DNA from 3 places in the Sporosarcina sp. FSL W7-1283 genome. Region 1 is predicted to be linked to each of the others. Evidence: a T-box and tRNA genes for the amino acid it is inferred to sense, from the RefSeq annotation. Region 1 holds a T-box; the other regions hold tRNA genes.
What was found. A T-box is a leader RNA that pairs with one kind of tRNA and senses whether it is charged. The one in region 1 lies ahead of MKY93_RS09955 (valine--tRNA ligase), so its partner is inferred to be a tRNA-Val.
Positions count from the first base shown of each region.

Region 2: it has a tRNA-Val gene. The T-box ahead of MKY93_RS09955 (valine--tRNA ligase) is inferred to sense a tRNA for this amino acid. The anticodon was not compared.
Region 3: it has a tRNA-Val gene. The T-box ahead of MKY93_RS09955 (valine--tRNA ligase) is inferred to sense a tRNA for this amino acid. The anticodon was not compared.

Region 1 covers NZ_JBBOOL010000001.1:2,009,009-2,013,593, forward strand. The annotation lists gene MKY93_RS09955 (valine--tRNA ligase) at 1-1,949, opposite strand, end outside; T-box leader at 2,004-2,222, opposite strand; gene MKY93_RS09960 (hypothetical protein) at 2,443-3,084, opposite strand; gene hemL (glutamate-1-semialdehyde 2,1-aminomutase) at 3,369-4,585, opposite strand, start outside.
Region 2 covers NZ_JBBOOL010000001.1:2,667,877-2,672,461, forward strand. The annotation lists gene MKY93_RS13780 (1,4-dihydroxy-2-naphthoate polyprenyltransferase) at 1-128, shown strand, start outside; gene MKY93_RS13785 (TraR/DksA C4-type zinc finger protein) at 333-1,019, shown strand; tRNA gene MKY93_RS13790 (tRNA-Glu) at 1,235-1,306, opposite strand; tRNA gene MKY93_RS13795 (tRNA-Ser) at 1,315-1,405, opposite strand; tRNA gene MKY93_RS13800 (tRNA-Asn) at 1,410-1,484, opposite strand; tRNA gene MKY93_RS13805 (tRNA-Ile) at 1,486-1,562, opposite strand; tRNA gene MKY93_RS13810 (tRNA-Gly) at 1,567-1,640, opposite strand; tRNA gene MKY93_RS13815 (tRNA-Phe) at 1,646-1,721, opposite strand; tRNA gene MKY93_RS13820 (tRNA-Asp) at 1,747-1,822, opposite strand; tRNA gene MKY93_RS13825 (tRNA-Met) at 1,824-1,898, opposite strand; tRNA gene MKY93_RS13830 (tRNA-Ser) at 1,990-2,082, opposite strand; tRNA gene MKY93_RS13835 (tRNA-Ile) at 2,098-2,174, opposite strand; tRNA gene MKY93_RS13840 (tRNA-Met) at 2,180-2,253, opposite strand; tRNA gene MKY93_RS13845 (tRNA-Ala) at 2,283-2,358, opposite strand; tRNA gene MKY93_RS13850 (tRNA-Pro) at 2,365-2,441, opposite strand; tRNA gene MKY93_RS13855 (tRNA-Arg) at 2,472-2,548, opposite strand; tRNA gene MKY93_RS13860 (tRNA-Leu) at 2,560-2,648, opposite strand; tRNA gene MKY93_RS13865 (tRNA-Gly) at 2,660-2,731, opposite strand; tRNA gene MKY93_RS13870 (tRNA-Leu) at 2,740-2,821, opposite strand; tRNA gene MKY93_RS13875 (tRNA-Lys) at 2,847-2,922, opposite strand; tRNA gene MKY93_RS13880 (tRNA-Thr) at 2,933-3,008, opposite strand; tRNA gene MKY93_RS13885 (tRNA-Val) at 3,025-3,100, opposite strand; rRNA gene rrf (5S ribosomal RNA) at 3,219-3,334, opposite strand; rRNA gene MKY93_RS13895 (23S ribosomal RNA) at 3,472-4,585, opposite strand, start outside.
Region 3 covers NZ_JBBOOL010000001.1:2,970,283-2,974,867, reverse strand. The annotation lists rRNA gene MKY93_RS15660 (23S ribosomal RNA) at 1-952, shown strand, start outside; rRNA gene rrf (5S ribosomal RNA) at 1,081-1,196, shown strand; tRNA gene MKY93_RS15650 (tRNA-Asn) at 1,243-1,317, shown strand; tRNA gene MKY93_RS15645 (tRNA-Ser) at 1,323-1,414, shown strand; tRNA gene MKY93_RS15640 (tRNA-Glu) at 1,438-1,512, shown strand; tRNA gene MKY93_RS15635 (tRNA-Val) at 1,615-1,690, shown strand; tRNA gene MKY93_RS15630 (tRNA-Met) at 1,709-1,783, shown strand; tRNA gene MKY93_RS15625 (tRNA-Asp) at 1,785-1,860, shown strand; tRNA gene MKY93_RS15620 (tRNA-Phe) at 1,913-1,988, shown strand; tRNA gene MKY93_RS15615 (tRNA-Thr) at 2,003-2,075, shown strand; tRNA gene MKY93_RS15610 (tRNA-Tyr) at 2,084-2,168, shown strand; tRNA gene MKY93_RS15605 (tRNA-Trp) at 2,172-2,242, shown strand; tRNA gene MKY93_RS15600 (tRNA-His) at 2,264-2,339, shown strand; tRNA gene MKY93_RS15595 (tRNA-His) at 2,383-2,458, shown strand; tRNA gene MKY93_RS15590 (tRNA-Gln) at 2,463-2,534, shown strand; tRNA gene MKY93_RS15585 (tRNA-Gly) at 2,543-2,617, shown strand; tRNA gene MKY93_RS15580 (tRNA-Cys) at 2,625-2,698, shown strand; tRNA gene MKY93_RS15575 (tRNA-Leu) at 2,724-2,804, shown strand; gene MKY93_RS15570 (DIP1984 family protein) at 3,243-3,755, opposite strand; gene MKY93_RS15565 (B3/B4 domain-containing protein) at 3,755-4,474, opposite strand; gene queG (tRNA epoxyqueuosine(34) reductase QueG) at 4,512-4,585, shown strand, end outside.

The DNA.
Region 1 (4,585 bases):
TACCAGTCACAGAAATCATCCCAAATGAAGTTGTACAACGCACGGCCCATCTCACCGAACTCATAACGATCTGCAAGGCCTGTCACTTGTTCGATCGTTTCATTCAGACGAGTTAAGATCCACGCATCTGCGACAGATTTTTCCCCTGTCAGGTCGATTTCTTCGTATTTCATTCCATCCATATTCATCAATGCGAATCGAGATGCGTTCCAAATCTTATTGGCAAAATTCCAGATTGCTTCGACTTTTTCAGTGGAGTAACGTAAATCCTGTCCTGGTGAAGAACCCGTCGCCAAGAAATAGCGCAATGCATCTGCACCGTATTGATCGATAACGTCCATTGGATCGACGCCGTTACCAAGGGATTTAGACATTTTCCGTCCATCTTCCGCACGTACGAGTCCATGGATCAAAACATCCTTGAATGGACGTTCTCCCGTGAATTCTAGAGCTTGGAAAATCATGCGAGACACCCAAAAGAAGATAATATCATATCCTGTAACAAGGGCAGCGTTCGGGTAATATTTCTTGAACTCTTCGCTGTCGACGTCCGGCCACCCCATTGTCGAGAACGGCCATAGAGCGGAGGAGAACCAAGTATCGAGCACATCGTTGTCCTGTGTCCAATTGTCCGCATCAGCCGGCGCTTCCTGACCAACGTATACTTCACCTGTCGTCTTATGATACCAAGCCGGAATTCGATGTCCCCACCAAAGCTGACGTGAAATACACCAGTCGTGGATGTTTTCCATCCAGTTCAAATAGGTCTTTTCAAAACGTTCCGGAACAAATTGAACTTTTTCTTCTTCATTTTTCTGTAATTTGACCGCTTCTTCTGCTAGCGGCTGCATCTTGACGAACCATTGTGTCGATAAATACGGCTCTACGACCGCTCCACTTCGCTCAGAATGTCCAACCGAATGCATATGATCTTCTATTTTGAATAAAACTTCCATCTCCTGCAAATCCTTGACGATTTGCTTGCGGCACTCAAAGCGATCCATGCCTTCATACTTGCCCGCCAGTTTATTCATCGTACCGTCTTCGTTCATCACAAGCACTCTTGGCAAGTTATGACGATTCCCCACTTCGAAGTCGTTCGGATCATGGGCCGGTGTAATTTTCACCGCACCGCTTCCAAAGTCCATTTCGACATAGTCGTCCGCTACGATCGGAATTTCACGGTCAACAATTGGCAACTTGACCATTTTCCCGATCAAATGCTGATAACGCTCATCATCTGGATGGACCGCAACCGCCGTATCTCCAAGCATCGTTTCAGGACGCGTTGTTGCGATTTCGATATGTCCTGTGCCATCCGTCAATGGGTAACGCATATGATAGAATGCGCCCTGAACGTCTTTATGGATAACTTCAATATCAGATAACGCAGTTTTAGTGGCAGGATCCCAGTTGATAATATACTCCCCGCGATAAATCAATCCTTTTTTATACAGCTTGACGAACACTTCACGAACAGCTTTAGAAAGCCCTTCATCTAATGTGAATCGCTCACGTGAATAATCCAGTGCCAGTCCAAGCTTTGCCCATTGTGCACGGATGTGGTCGGCGTATTCTTCCTTCCACTTCCATGTTTCCTGTACGAACTTTTCACGCCCTAGATCATAGCGCGATACACCTTCTGAACGAAGCTTTTCTTCCACTTTCGCTTGCGTCGCGATGCCTGCGTGGTCCATTCCAGGCAACCATAACGCATCATAGCCTTGCATACGCTTCATCCGGATGAGCATATCCTGTAACGTCGTATCCCAAGCGTGACCCAAATGAAGTCTGCCTGTTACATTCGGCGGCGGTATGACAATCGTGTACGGTTCTTTCTTGCTTGTCACATCGGCTTCAAAGTAGTTTCCTTTCAGCCACCAGTCGTAGCGTCCGTCTTCCACTGCTTGTGGATCGTATTTTGTCGGCATCGTTAGTTCATCTGTCATTTCAGTTCCTCCTTAAGGTAAAAAAAGGGATACAAAAAGCCCCGTCCATCCCGGTTAAAGGACGAAGGAGCTCGTGGTACCACCTTTATTTATGAACGCTAAAAAGCATGCATCTTAATGAATCAGTAACGGCTTTCACCGGTTCCTGCTACTCGTTTTTCACAGAAACTGCTCATAGGGGACTTTCCATCTGTAGTTTACAGGTACGTTCCACCTATCGTACCCTCTCTAGAGAAAACTTTGCACATGTACTTTCCTATTCTTCGCATCTTTATCCTTATCACCCATTATTATATGGGAAGGATGCCATAACCGTCAAGTTTTACTTTAGACAAACAAGAAAGGAGGGTGTGCATTGCGAAAAGGATATAATCCATATTTGCTGCCACCTTGGCTTCGGAAGACAAGGTTTTATTGCAAAGGATTCATATTTCCGCTCACTGTGTTTCAATTGATCCGTTTGCTGATCGTGCCAACGACCGGAGATTTTTTACTATTCTGTCTCCTCGCTGGCCTGTCGTTCTGCTTCTACAAAAATATTATTTGAATGGAAGATCTTTCTCGTCACATCGTCATCCAACTCGGCGATGTATAAGAGAAAGTCTTCCATTTCTTTTTCGACGTTTTCAACTGCTTTGTCCGCGTTGGCTAAAAACTCTAAATGGGAAGTTGATTCAATTGCTGTTTGTACAGGCTTCTTCGATTCAACCGCTACCTCTTCTACAATCTCCTCTGGTGCCTCAGCTATTTCCTGTAAATTTACAGACCATTCCAAACGCAGACCTCCGTCTTCAAGCTGCGCAGCCCGCACTCCTTCCACATTCAATTCAAGAGGGCCCGCAATATCGCCGGGTAAGTCCACATTTAACGGCACTGCATATTCAAAGTAACCTGCACCGTTCTCCACTTCTACATCATCAATTACCAATCGATCCTCAGCAGACAATTCCACAAGCTTGTCTTGGTCAAATGTAACATTCGCTGCAATATGATAGATCCCTTGCAATCGGATCGCTTCCTCCGTACGGTCTTCCGTATAGCCAGGTGTTACCTTCACTTCAACTGCTTCCGAAAAAGCACCATATTCAGTAGGAAAATAAAACGTTTCATTCAACGTCCATTGATGATTAGTCAATCCGCTTCACTCCTTTTCTTAACTCAGGCTACTATATGAAGCAAACGAAAAGAATAGAAGTACTACCAACGAAAAAAGTAGTATAAATCATTGAGAACGCACCAAACATAGTGAGAACCGAACCAATTCACCACCGTATAGCACCAAAGCCGCAGACAACTGAACCAAAGCCCAATCAATCCGAGCGAAAATCCTAACACACTTCACCAATCCCACTTCGCCTCACAGAAAAAACGCTGAGCGGATGATCTATGCTAAAACAGATCATCTCTCAGCGCTATCTTTTATCGTTTCAACTTAGCAAACACGGTGTGGAATGCCTCCACTGTCTTCGCAATATGCTCTTCTGTATGAGCAGCAGATAAGAACATTCCTTCAAACTGGGACGGCGGCAAGAAAATGCCTTCTTCTGCCATCAGTCGATAATATTCAGCAAACAACTGCAAATCAGAAGTTTTAGCCTGATCATAATTATAGACACGTTCATTAGTAAAGAAGAATCCGATCATCGAACCCGCACGATTCACCGTATGCGGTATTCCATTTTCCGACGCAGCTTTACGGAAACCTTCTTCCAATTGATCCCCTAACTGAATAAAACGGTCATAAGATTGAGGTGTCAATTTCTTTAATGTTTCTGAACCCGCTGTCATCGCAAGTGGATTTCCAGACAATGTACCAGCCTGATAAACCGTTCCTGCCGGCGCAATATGTTCCATGATTTCACGTTTACCACCGTATGCTCCGACCGGTAACCCACCGCCGATTACTTTGCCCAGGCAAGTCAGATCAGGAGTAATACCGAAATAACCTTGCGCACAATTATAACCGACACGGAAACCTGTCATAACTTCATCAAAAATTAACAATGTGCCATTGGCATCCGTCAACTCACGTAATCCTTCAAGGAAACCAGGCTCAGGTGGGACAACTCCCATATTCCCCGCAACCGGCTCTACGATGACTCCTGCCAAATCATCGCCATATTGTTCGAAAGCCGCTTTAACACTTTCCAAGTCATTGTAAGCAACTGTAATCGTATTTTTAGCAATCGATTCTGGTACTCCCGGGCTGTCTGGCAAGCCTAATGTCGCAACGCCTGATCCTGCTTTAATCAGCAAAGAGTCGCCGTGGCCATGATAGCAGCCTTCAAACTTCAAGATTTTATTGCGGCCTGTATAACCACGTGCCAGCCGCAATGCACTCATCGTCGCTTCTGTGCCTGAAGACACCATGCGCACCATTTCAATAGACGGCACTCGGTCGATAATGAGTTCAGCCACTTCATTTTCAATTAAAGAAGGAGCACCGAAGCTCGTCCCTGTCTCGGCTACTCTCTGAATCGCCGCGACCACATCCGGGTCTGTATGCCCTAAAATCAAGGGTCCCCATGATAGGACATAATCGATGTATTCATTGCCATCAATGTCTTTAATGATCGCGCCTTTTCCGCTTTCCATGAAAATCGGATCCATATTGACAGACTTAAATGCACGGACAG
Region 2 (4,585 bases), 660 kb from region 1:
CAATTAAAACGTTCAGGCAATACGAGCAACCGATTCACGTGATGCCGGCTATGAAAGACACAGGAGTGACCAATACATTGTTTGGATTTCTTCTGGGTATTGGAATACTTATCGCTCATTTCATCTGAATAAACCACATCTCAAACGTCTACACTGCAAAAGGTAGGCGTTTTTTTGTTGGAAAGGTTTACGCTTCCTAAGAAACAGGGAATGACTGAAGTAATAAAGCTTTCCCAAACTCCATTCCTATTTAGGAAAGCCATACAGAAAGGGTCGTGAATGAATTGCTAACTACACAACAAATACAAACCTTAGAAAAAGAACTACATGCTATGGAAGAAAGTTTAACCCAGACCGAAAAGGAAACGGAGATGGTGCAGTCAGCCCAAGATTCGGTTGGGGAGCTATCGATGTACGATAACCATCCAGCTGATATGGGAACTGAATTGTATGAACGTGAAAAAGATATAGCCTTGAACACACATGCGGAAGACGAGCTAGGAAAAGTCCAGCATGCACTCCAGGCTATCAAAGACGGAACGTACGGGACGTGTGAAGTATGCGGAAAGAACATTCAATACGAACGTTTAGAAGCCATTCCGTTTACAACTGTATGTATTGAAGATGCAGAACAATCCGTTCCCGAGGATCGTCCAGTAGAGGAAGATATTTTAATTATGGCAGAACCGAATTCATTTGCCGAACGTAGATCCGGTGACAGAAGAGATTACGAAGACAGTTTTCAAGAAATCGCAAGGTCCGGCACTTCCGAAACTCCTTCCGATTTTAGCGGTAATGAAAATCGTGATTATGATGATCTTTATGATGATGATAGTGACGAAGCTACAGAGGAATATGAAGATTTTGCTGTATCAGATATCACAGGTGAACCTGCTGGCGTCGTGCACAGTGAGGAATCAGAAGAATACAAAGAAGAGCTCGATGCAGAAGGGTTAGAATCACCTCTTGGCGATATACCTTATCATAAAGGCGACAGTTATGTAGATGATAAAAAATAAAGAAAAAAGGCTGGTACTGAAAGTTATTGTAACTTTCAGCACCAGCCTTTCCATATGTAATAATATAACCGGGCAAGAGACTCGGAGAACCGCGAGTATCGTCGGAATGAACCTTAAAGCTTTCAGACCACACGCTGCTGCTAATTTTATATTTAGCAATCTACTAAATAAAAAGAGACAATGCACAATTATATGTGCATTGTCTCTTTTTGGTATGACCCCTACGGGATTCGAACCCGTGTTACCGCCGTGAAAGGGCGGTGTCTTAACCGCTTGACCAAGGGGCCAAAACGTATGGCGGAGAAGGAGGGATTCGAACCCTCGCGCCGCTTTCGCGACCTACACCCTTAGCAGGGGCGCCTCTTGAGCCACTTGAGTACTTCCCCATATTGGCTCCGCAGGTAGGATTCGAACCTACGACCGATCGGTTAACAGCCGATTGCTCTACCACTGAGCTACTGCGGAATGGTGGGCCTAAGTGGACTCGAACCACCGACCTCACGCTTATCAGGCGTGCGCTCTAACCAGCTGAGCTATAGGCCCCTAATGGAGCGGGTGAAGGGAATCGAACCCTCATCATCAGCTTGGAAGGCTGAGGTTTTACCACTAAACTACACCCGCATTAATGGTGGCTCAGGACGGAATCGAACCGCCGACACAAGGATTTTCAGTCCTTTGCTCTACCGACTGAGCTACTGAGCCACATTGTAATTCTTTAAAATAAAAATGGCGGTCCCGACGGGAATCGAACCCGCGATCTCCTGCGTGACAGGCAGGCATGTTAACCGCTACACCACGGGACCTTGGTTGCGGGGGCAGGATTTGAACCTGCGACCTTTGGGTTATGAGCCCAACGAGCTACCACTGCTCCACCCCGCGACAATAAAATACTTTCAAACTTCTTTTTCAACCCGACTACATTATTGTAACATAACAAGTTAGCAAAGTAAAGGGTTTGTTTTAATAAATATGGCGGAGGAAGAGGGATTCGAACCCCCGCGGGCTTTAACACCCCTGTCGGTTTTCAAGACCGATCCCTTCAGCCGGGCTTGGGTATTCCTCCGTACATTAATTAAACTGGTGGACCTTGCAGGACTCGAACCTGCGACCGGACGGTTATGAGCCGTCTGCTCTAACCAACTGAGCTAAAGGTCCTTAGATAGCGGCGGAGGGGATCGAACCCACGACCTTACGGGTATGAACCGTACGCTCTAGCCAGCTGAGCTACGCCGCCACAATTAGTCAGTTATAAACTTATATTATTGGTGGAGCCTAGCGGGATCGAACCGCTGACCTCCTGCGTGCAAGGCAGGCGCTCTCCCAGCTGAGCTAAGGCCCCAATAAGTGGTCGGGAAGACAGGATTCGAACCTGCGACCCCTTGGTCCCAAACCAAGTGCTCTACCAAGCTGAGCTACTTCCCGACTATGTTATGTATAATTTTTGATTAAATATGGCGCGCCCGGCAGGAGTCGAACCCACAACCTTCTGATCCGTAGTCAGACGCTCTATCCAATTGAGCTACGGGCGCATATTTATAAATGGTGCCGAGAACCGGAATCGAACCGGTACGGTAGTCACCTACCGCAGGATTTTAAGTCCTGTGCGTCTGCCAGTTCCGCCACCCCGGCAAGAGTGGATAAGCGGAAGACGGGATTCGAACCCGCGACCCCGACCTTGGCAAGGTCGTATTCTACCACTGAACTACTTCCGCAAAAAAAGTGCGGGTGAAGGGAGTCGAACCCCCACGCCCGAAGGCACTAGATCCTAAGTCTAGCGTGTCTGCCAGTTCCACCACACCCGCAGTATGTTGGCATTTGCCAATAAAGTGGTGAGCCATACAGGATTCGAACCTGTGACCCTCTGATTAAAAGTCAGATGCTCTACCAACTGAGCTAATGGCTCGTACATGAAGTGGTGCCGGCGAAAGGACTTGAACCCTCAACCTACTGATTACAAGTCAGTTGCTCTACCAGTTGAGCTACACCGGCAAAAGTGTAGAAAATATGGTGGAGGATGACGGGCTCGAACCGCCGACCCCCTGCTTGTAAGGCAGGTGCTCTCCCAGCTGAGCTAATCCTCCTGGGTAAAATTGCGATAATCTTCGCATTGCTATGTCTGCTAAATTCCTTCATTTTCTATGACCACTTTATTATGTATGAAATACTAAATTGTAGATTGCAAATCAAAAGAAAGTGATTGCCTGGCGACGTCTTACTCTCACAGGGGGAAGCCCCCTACTACCATCAGCGCTGAAGAGCTTAACTTCCGTGTTCGGTATGGGAACGGGTGTGACCTCTTCGCTATCGTCACCAGACTTGTCCTTTCGTCGGACATTTACTATTATAACACTTATTTCAAATAAAGCAAGTGTTATTTTAGTTTTTTAGTGAATTTTTGTTCACTCAAAACTGAATAAAAGACATTGTGTACCTCAAGTAGTACTTCTTAAAATAGGTTAAGTCCTCGATCGATTAGTATCTGTCAGCTGCACACGTCGCCGTGCTTCCACCCCAGACCTATCCACCTCATCATCTTTGAGGGATCTTACTTACTTGCGTAATGGGAAATCTCATCTTGAAGGGGGCTTCATGCTTAGATGCTTTCAGCATTTATCCCGTCCATACATAGCTACCCAGCGATGCCTTTGGCAAGACAACTGGTACACCAGCGGTATGTCCATCCCGGTCCTCTCGTACTAAGGACAGCTCTTCTCAAATTTCCTGCGCCCGCGACGGATAGGGACCGAACTGTCTCACGACGTTCTGAACCCAGCTCGCGTGCCGCTTTAATGGGCGAACAGCCCAACCCTTGGGACCGACTACAGCCCCAGGATGCGACGAGCCGACATCGAGGTGCCAAACCTCCCCGTCGATGTGGACTCTTGGGGGAGATAAGCCTGTTATCCCCGGGGTAGCTTTTATCCGTTGAGCGATGGCCCTTCCATGCGGAACCACCGGATCACTAAGCCCGTCTTTCGACCCTGCTCGACTTGTAGGTCTCGCAGTCAAGCTCCCTTATGCCTTTGCACTCTACGAATGATGTCCAACCATTCTGAGGGAACCTTTGGGCGCCTCCGTTACTCTTTAGGAGGCGACCGCCCCAGTCAAACTGCCCACCTGACACTGTCTCCTGCCCGGATCACGGGCATGGGTTAGAAGTCCAATACAGCCAGGGTAGTATCCCACCAACGCCTCCTCCGAAGCTGGCGCTCCGGAATCCAAGGCTCCTACCTATCCTGTACAGGCTGCACCGGAATTCAATATCAGGCTACAGTAAAGCTCCACGGGGTCTTTCCGTCCTGTCGCGGGTAATGCGCATCTTCACGCATATTATAATTTCACCGAGTCTCTCGTTGAGACAGTGCCCAGATCGTTACGCCTTTCGTGCGGGTCGGAACTTACCCGACAAGGAATTTCGCTACCTTAGGACCGTTATAGTTACGGCCGCCGTTTACTGGGGCTTCAATTCAGAGCTTCGCTTGCGCTAACCCCTCCTCTTAACCTTCCAGCACCGGGCAGGCGTCAGCCCCTATACGTCACCTTACGGTTTTGCAGAGACCTGTGTT
Region 3 (4,585 bases), 960 kb from region 1:
GGGTAAGTTCCGACCCGCACGAAAGGCGTAACGATCTGGGCACTGTCTCAACGAGAGACTCGGTGAAATTATAATATGCGTGAAGATGCGCATTACCCGCGACAGGACGGAAAGACCCCGTGGAGCTTTACTGTAGCCTGATATTGAATTCCGGTGCAGCCTGTACAGGATAGGTAGGAGCCTTGGATTCCGGAGCGCCAGCTTCGGAGGAGGCGTTGGTGGGATACTACCCTGGCTGTATTGGACTTCTAACCCATGCCCGTGATCCGGGCAGGAGACAGTGTCAGGTGGGCAGTTTGACTGGGGCGGTCGCCTCCTAAAGAGTAACGGAGGCGCCCAAAGGTTCCCTCAGAATGGTTGGACATCATTCGTAGAGTGCAAAGGCATAAGGGAGCTTGACTGCGAGACCTACAAGTCGAGCAGGGTCGAAAGACGGGCTTAGTGATCCGGTGGTTCCGCATGGAAGGGCCATCGCTCAACGGATAAAAGCTACCCCGGGGATAACAGGCTTATCTCCCCCAAGAGTCCACATCGACGGGGAGGTTTGGCACCTCGATGTCGGCTCGTCGCATCCTGGGGCTGTAGTCGGTCCCAAGGGTTGGGCTGTTCGCCCATTAAAGCGGCACGCGAGCTGGGTTCAGAACGTCGTGAGACAGTTCGGTCCCTATCCGTCGCGGGCGCAGGAAATTTGAGAAGAGCTGTCCTTAGTACGAGAGGACCGGGATGGACATACCGCTGGTGTACCAGTTGTCTTGCCAAAGGCATCGCTGGGTAGCTATGTATGGACGGGATAAATGCTGAAAGCATCTAAGCATGAAGCCCCCTTCAAGATGAGATTTCCCATTACGCAAGTAAGTAAGATCCCTCAAAGATGATGAGGTGGATAGGTCTGGGGTGGAAGCACGGCGACGTGTGCAGCTGACAGATACTAATCGATCGAGGACTTAACCTATTTTAAGAAGCACTACTTGATGTACACAATGTCTTTTATTCAGTTTTGAGTGAACAATTCAAAAGTTTTTCAAAAAACGTTTGACAAATCCGCTCAGTTTGGTATAATAATCATGGCTTTGAAAACAGTTCAGTGACGATGGCGAAGAGGTCACACCCGTTCCCATACCGAACACGGAAGTTAAGCTCTTCAGCGCTGATGGTAGTAGGGGGCTTCCCCCTGTGAGAGTAAGACGTCGCTGGTCTGTGAAAAATGCTGTAAACCTTGTGCCACATACCAATTATAATTATTCCGCAGTAGCTCAGTGGTAGAGCAATCGGCTGTTAACCGATCGGTCGTAAGTTCGAATCTTACCTGCGGAGCCAAAATTGGAGAGCTGTCCGAGTGGCCGAAGGAGCACGATTGGAAATCGTGTAGGCGGTTTGCGCTGCCTCAAGGGTTCAAATCCCTTGCTCTCCGCCAGTTTTCATACTTATACTTTATATGGCCCCTTGGTCAAGCGGTTAAGACACCGCCCTTTCACGGCGGTAACACGGGTTCGAATCCCGTAGGGGTCACCATTTCAAACATTGTATCTCCGATGAAATTGGGAGAAGCGAGCAGAACAAGGAAGCAATTGAGAGAAAGAAGGAGCGTACAATAGTACGTGACTGATTTACCCAGGAGGATTAGCTCAGCTGGGAGAGCACCTGCCTTACAAGCAGGGGGTCGGCGGTTCGAGCCCGTCATCCTCCACCATTTAATTTATAGTATTATCGCGGGGTGGAGCAGTGGTAGCTCGTTGGGCTCATAACCCAAAGGTCGCAGGTTCAAATCCTGCCCCCGCAACCAAGGTCCCGTGGTGTAGCGGTTAACATGCCTGCCTGTCACGCAGGAGATCGCGGGTTCGATTCCCGTCGGGACCGCCATTATCTTTTACATAGCTTTGTCTTAAGTTGTGATCTTAAACATAGCAAATGTGGCTCAGTAGCTCAGTCGGTAGAGCAAAGGACTGAAAATCCTTGTGTCGGCGGTTCGATTCCGTCCTGAGCCACCATTTATTATTAATATGCCGGTGTAGCTCAATTGGTAGAGCAACTGACTTGTAATCAGTAGGTTGAGGGTTCAAGTCCTTTCGCCGGCATCCTTACTGGTGGGGTAGCGAAGTGGCTAAACGCGGCGGACTGTAAATCCGCTCCCTCCGGGTTCGGCGGTTCGAATCCGTCCCCCACCACCATTTAGGGGCATAGTTCAACGGTAGAATAGAGGTCTCCAAAACCTTTGGTGTGGGTTCGATTCCTACTGCCCCTGTATTTTTGAAATTATTTTATGGCGGTCGTGGCGAAGTGGTTAACGCATCGGATTGTGGTTCCGACACTCGGGGGTTCGATTCCCCTCGTCCGCCCCATGCATAATTCCATCATTGTTGTACTATAATAAATACTATCATGGCGGTCGTGGCGAAGTGGTTAACGCATCGGATTGTGGTTCCGACATTCGGGGGTTCGATTCCCCTCGTCCGCCCCATTAGTGGGGTATAGCCAAGCGGTAAGGCAACGGACTTTGACTCCGTCATTCGTTGGTTCGAATCCAGCTACCCCAGTTGGTTTCGCGGAAGTAGTTCAGTGGTAGAATACGACCTTGCCAAGGTCGGGGTCGCGGGTTCGAATCCCGTCTTCCGCTCCACTATGTTGGCGGCATAGCCAAGCGGTAAGGCACGGGTCTGCAACACCCTTACCACCGGTTCGATTCCGGTTGCCGCCTCCAAATTTTATAAATTATTACTTATCATGCCCGAGTGGTGGAATGGCAGACACGTCGCACTCAAAATGCGATGCCGCGAGGCGTGCCGGTTCAAGTCCGGCCTCGGGTATCACCAAAAGAACACAGCCTTTGCTGTGTTCTTTTTTTGTTTTTAAAAATTAAAATTAACTAAAAGATGTAAGACAAGCAAAGGGATGCATCAAAGTGTTTTCAAACCGAATCAAACATAAACAACAAACAATTCCGTTCTAGAACGCACCAATACAGCCATAGACAGCAACTTGACTGGCCAGAATAAACATAGGAATTTTCCGTACGAAAAAGAGGCGCCCAAAAAGTCAAATGAAAATGACTTCTCAGACAGCCTCCATAGAGGAGAAACATGAATTTGTTTAGATGCATTTGTAAGGGTTCATTGCCGTTGCCATGGATGGTTATGGGTTATAGGTCAAAGTGTGAAAGGAAATGGGTCATCGGTTTAGACTAGTAAAGTTGTGTTTCTGTTTCTCGCTCCATGCTCCGGAAAGGAGTCTCACCTTTCCGAAGATCAGAAATAATTAGAACCATCAAATTCTAGGTTGATCGTATAATTTTTTGTGTTGATTCGGTTAGAGAGCTGGTGTGCTGTCTTTTCTGCCAGCTGTGCTTTTTGCCGATAAATTTCTGGGTCAAATAAAGCTACACGATAGACGGTAGTAGTTTCTGCATACCCGTATTGGAGCTCCTCTTTATTTGCCAATGATAATTCTTTATAAAAGGTTGCTTTTGCTCGTAGTTGGATTGCTAATTCAATCGCTTCTACCAAAGTGATCTGCTGTCCTTCGAAGTCTACGGAATGTGTACTGTTTGCCTTGTAGATGAGGAAGTCGAGCGTACGCTGATCTTTTCTTACTTGCTCCATTTCGTTTTCAACGTCATTTAAGGTTCTAGGAACAGGTGGTGGCGTAGTGCCTTTTTCCACAGTAATAAAAGCTACCCGGCGCGCTTCTGTTTCCAGTTCACGCAGTTGTTTGGATAGAATGCTCTTTAGTTTTATACCTTCTGCTAATGTGATGCTCATTATTTCACCCCGTTATCTATGTCGCAGGAGGAATTCTGCGCATTTAACACTGTACTAAAGTGATTCCCTCCATTTATACTGGTAAACATTTTTGCGCATGCTTCAGTCAGTTGTATAGCTTCTGTGCTATCTAATGAAGGACGAATAAAAAGCAGCTGCAGTATATTTATCGTTTCTTCTGTGACGGCAGTGCGAATAGAATCGACGTGAGGGCTGCCAAAAGGGCTGTAGTCGTCGGTTAAAAGAAGAAGTTTGTCAAAGGTGTTGAAATGGTTGTTCAAGCCTTCATAGCCATCCTCGGGAGTTCCAAGTGCCAACTGAATGTTTCCAGCTATCTTGTCTGAGTCGTAAATGACAGTAGGTATTTCATATTGCAATGAAAAGAATGTATTCAAATCTTCCGCGCTATGAAATGAGGGAGTATATTTTCTTGCCCTAATTTTTCTCATAAGCACTTCCATTGCCGAAGGATTGGTCAATGGATCAGAACCAAGTGTTCTCCAAATAGATTGCCATTCTGCCAAGCCCGGAAATTCGATTAACTCTTTATCGAGCAGTTCAAAATAGAGTTGTTCTTGAAATAATTGCAAACGACCTTTTAGCATCTGAGGTGATGCGGAGACAATTGTTTTGGTATAATGAATTATGCCTAATTTAAAATCAGGAATTTTAGTGAATATAGAAGGATGGATAGTAAGTTGCATCAGAATCACCCACATGTAATTTTACTCCATCTTATCATAAGGGAGGCGGGGAATGGTGAATGTCGCTCAGTTGCAGCAAGAGATACGTGAGTTTGCGGCGTCCATTGGAATAGACAAAATAGGTTT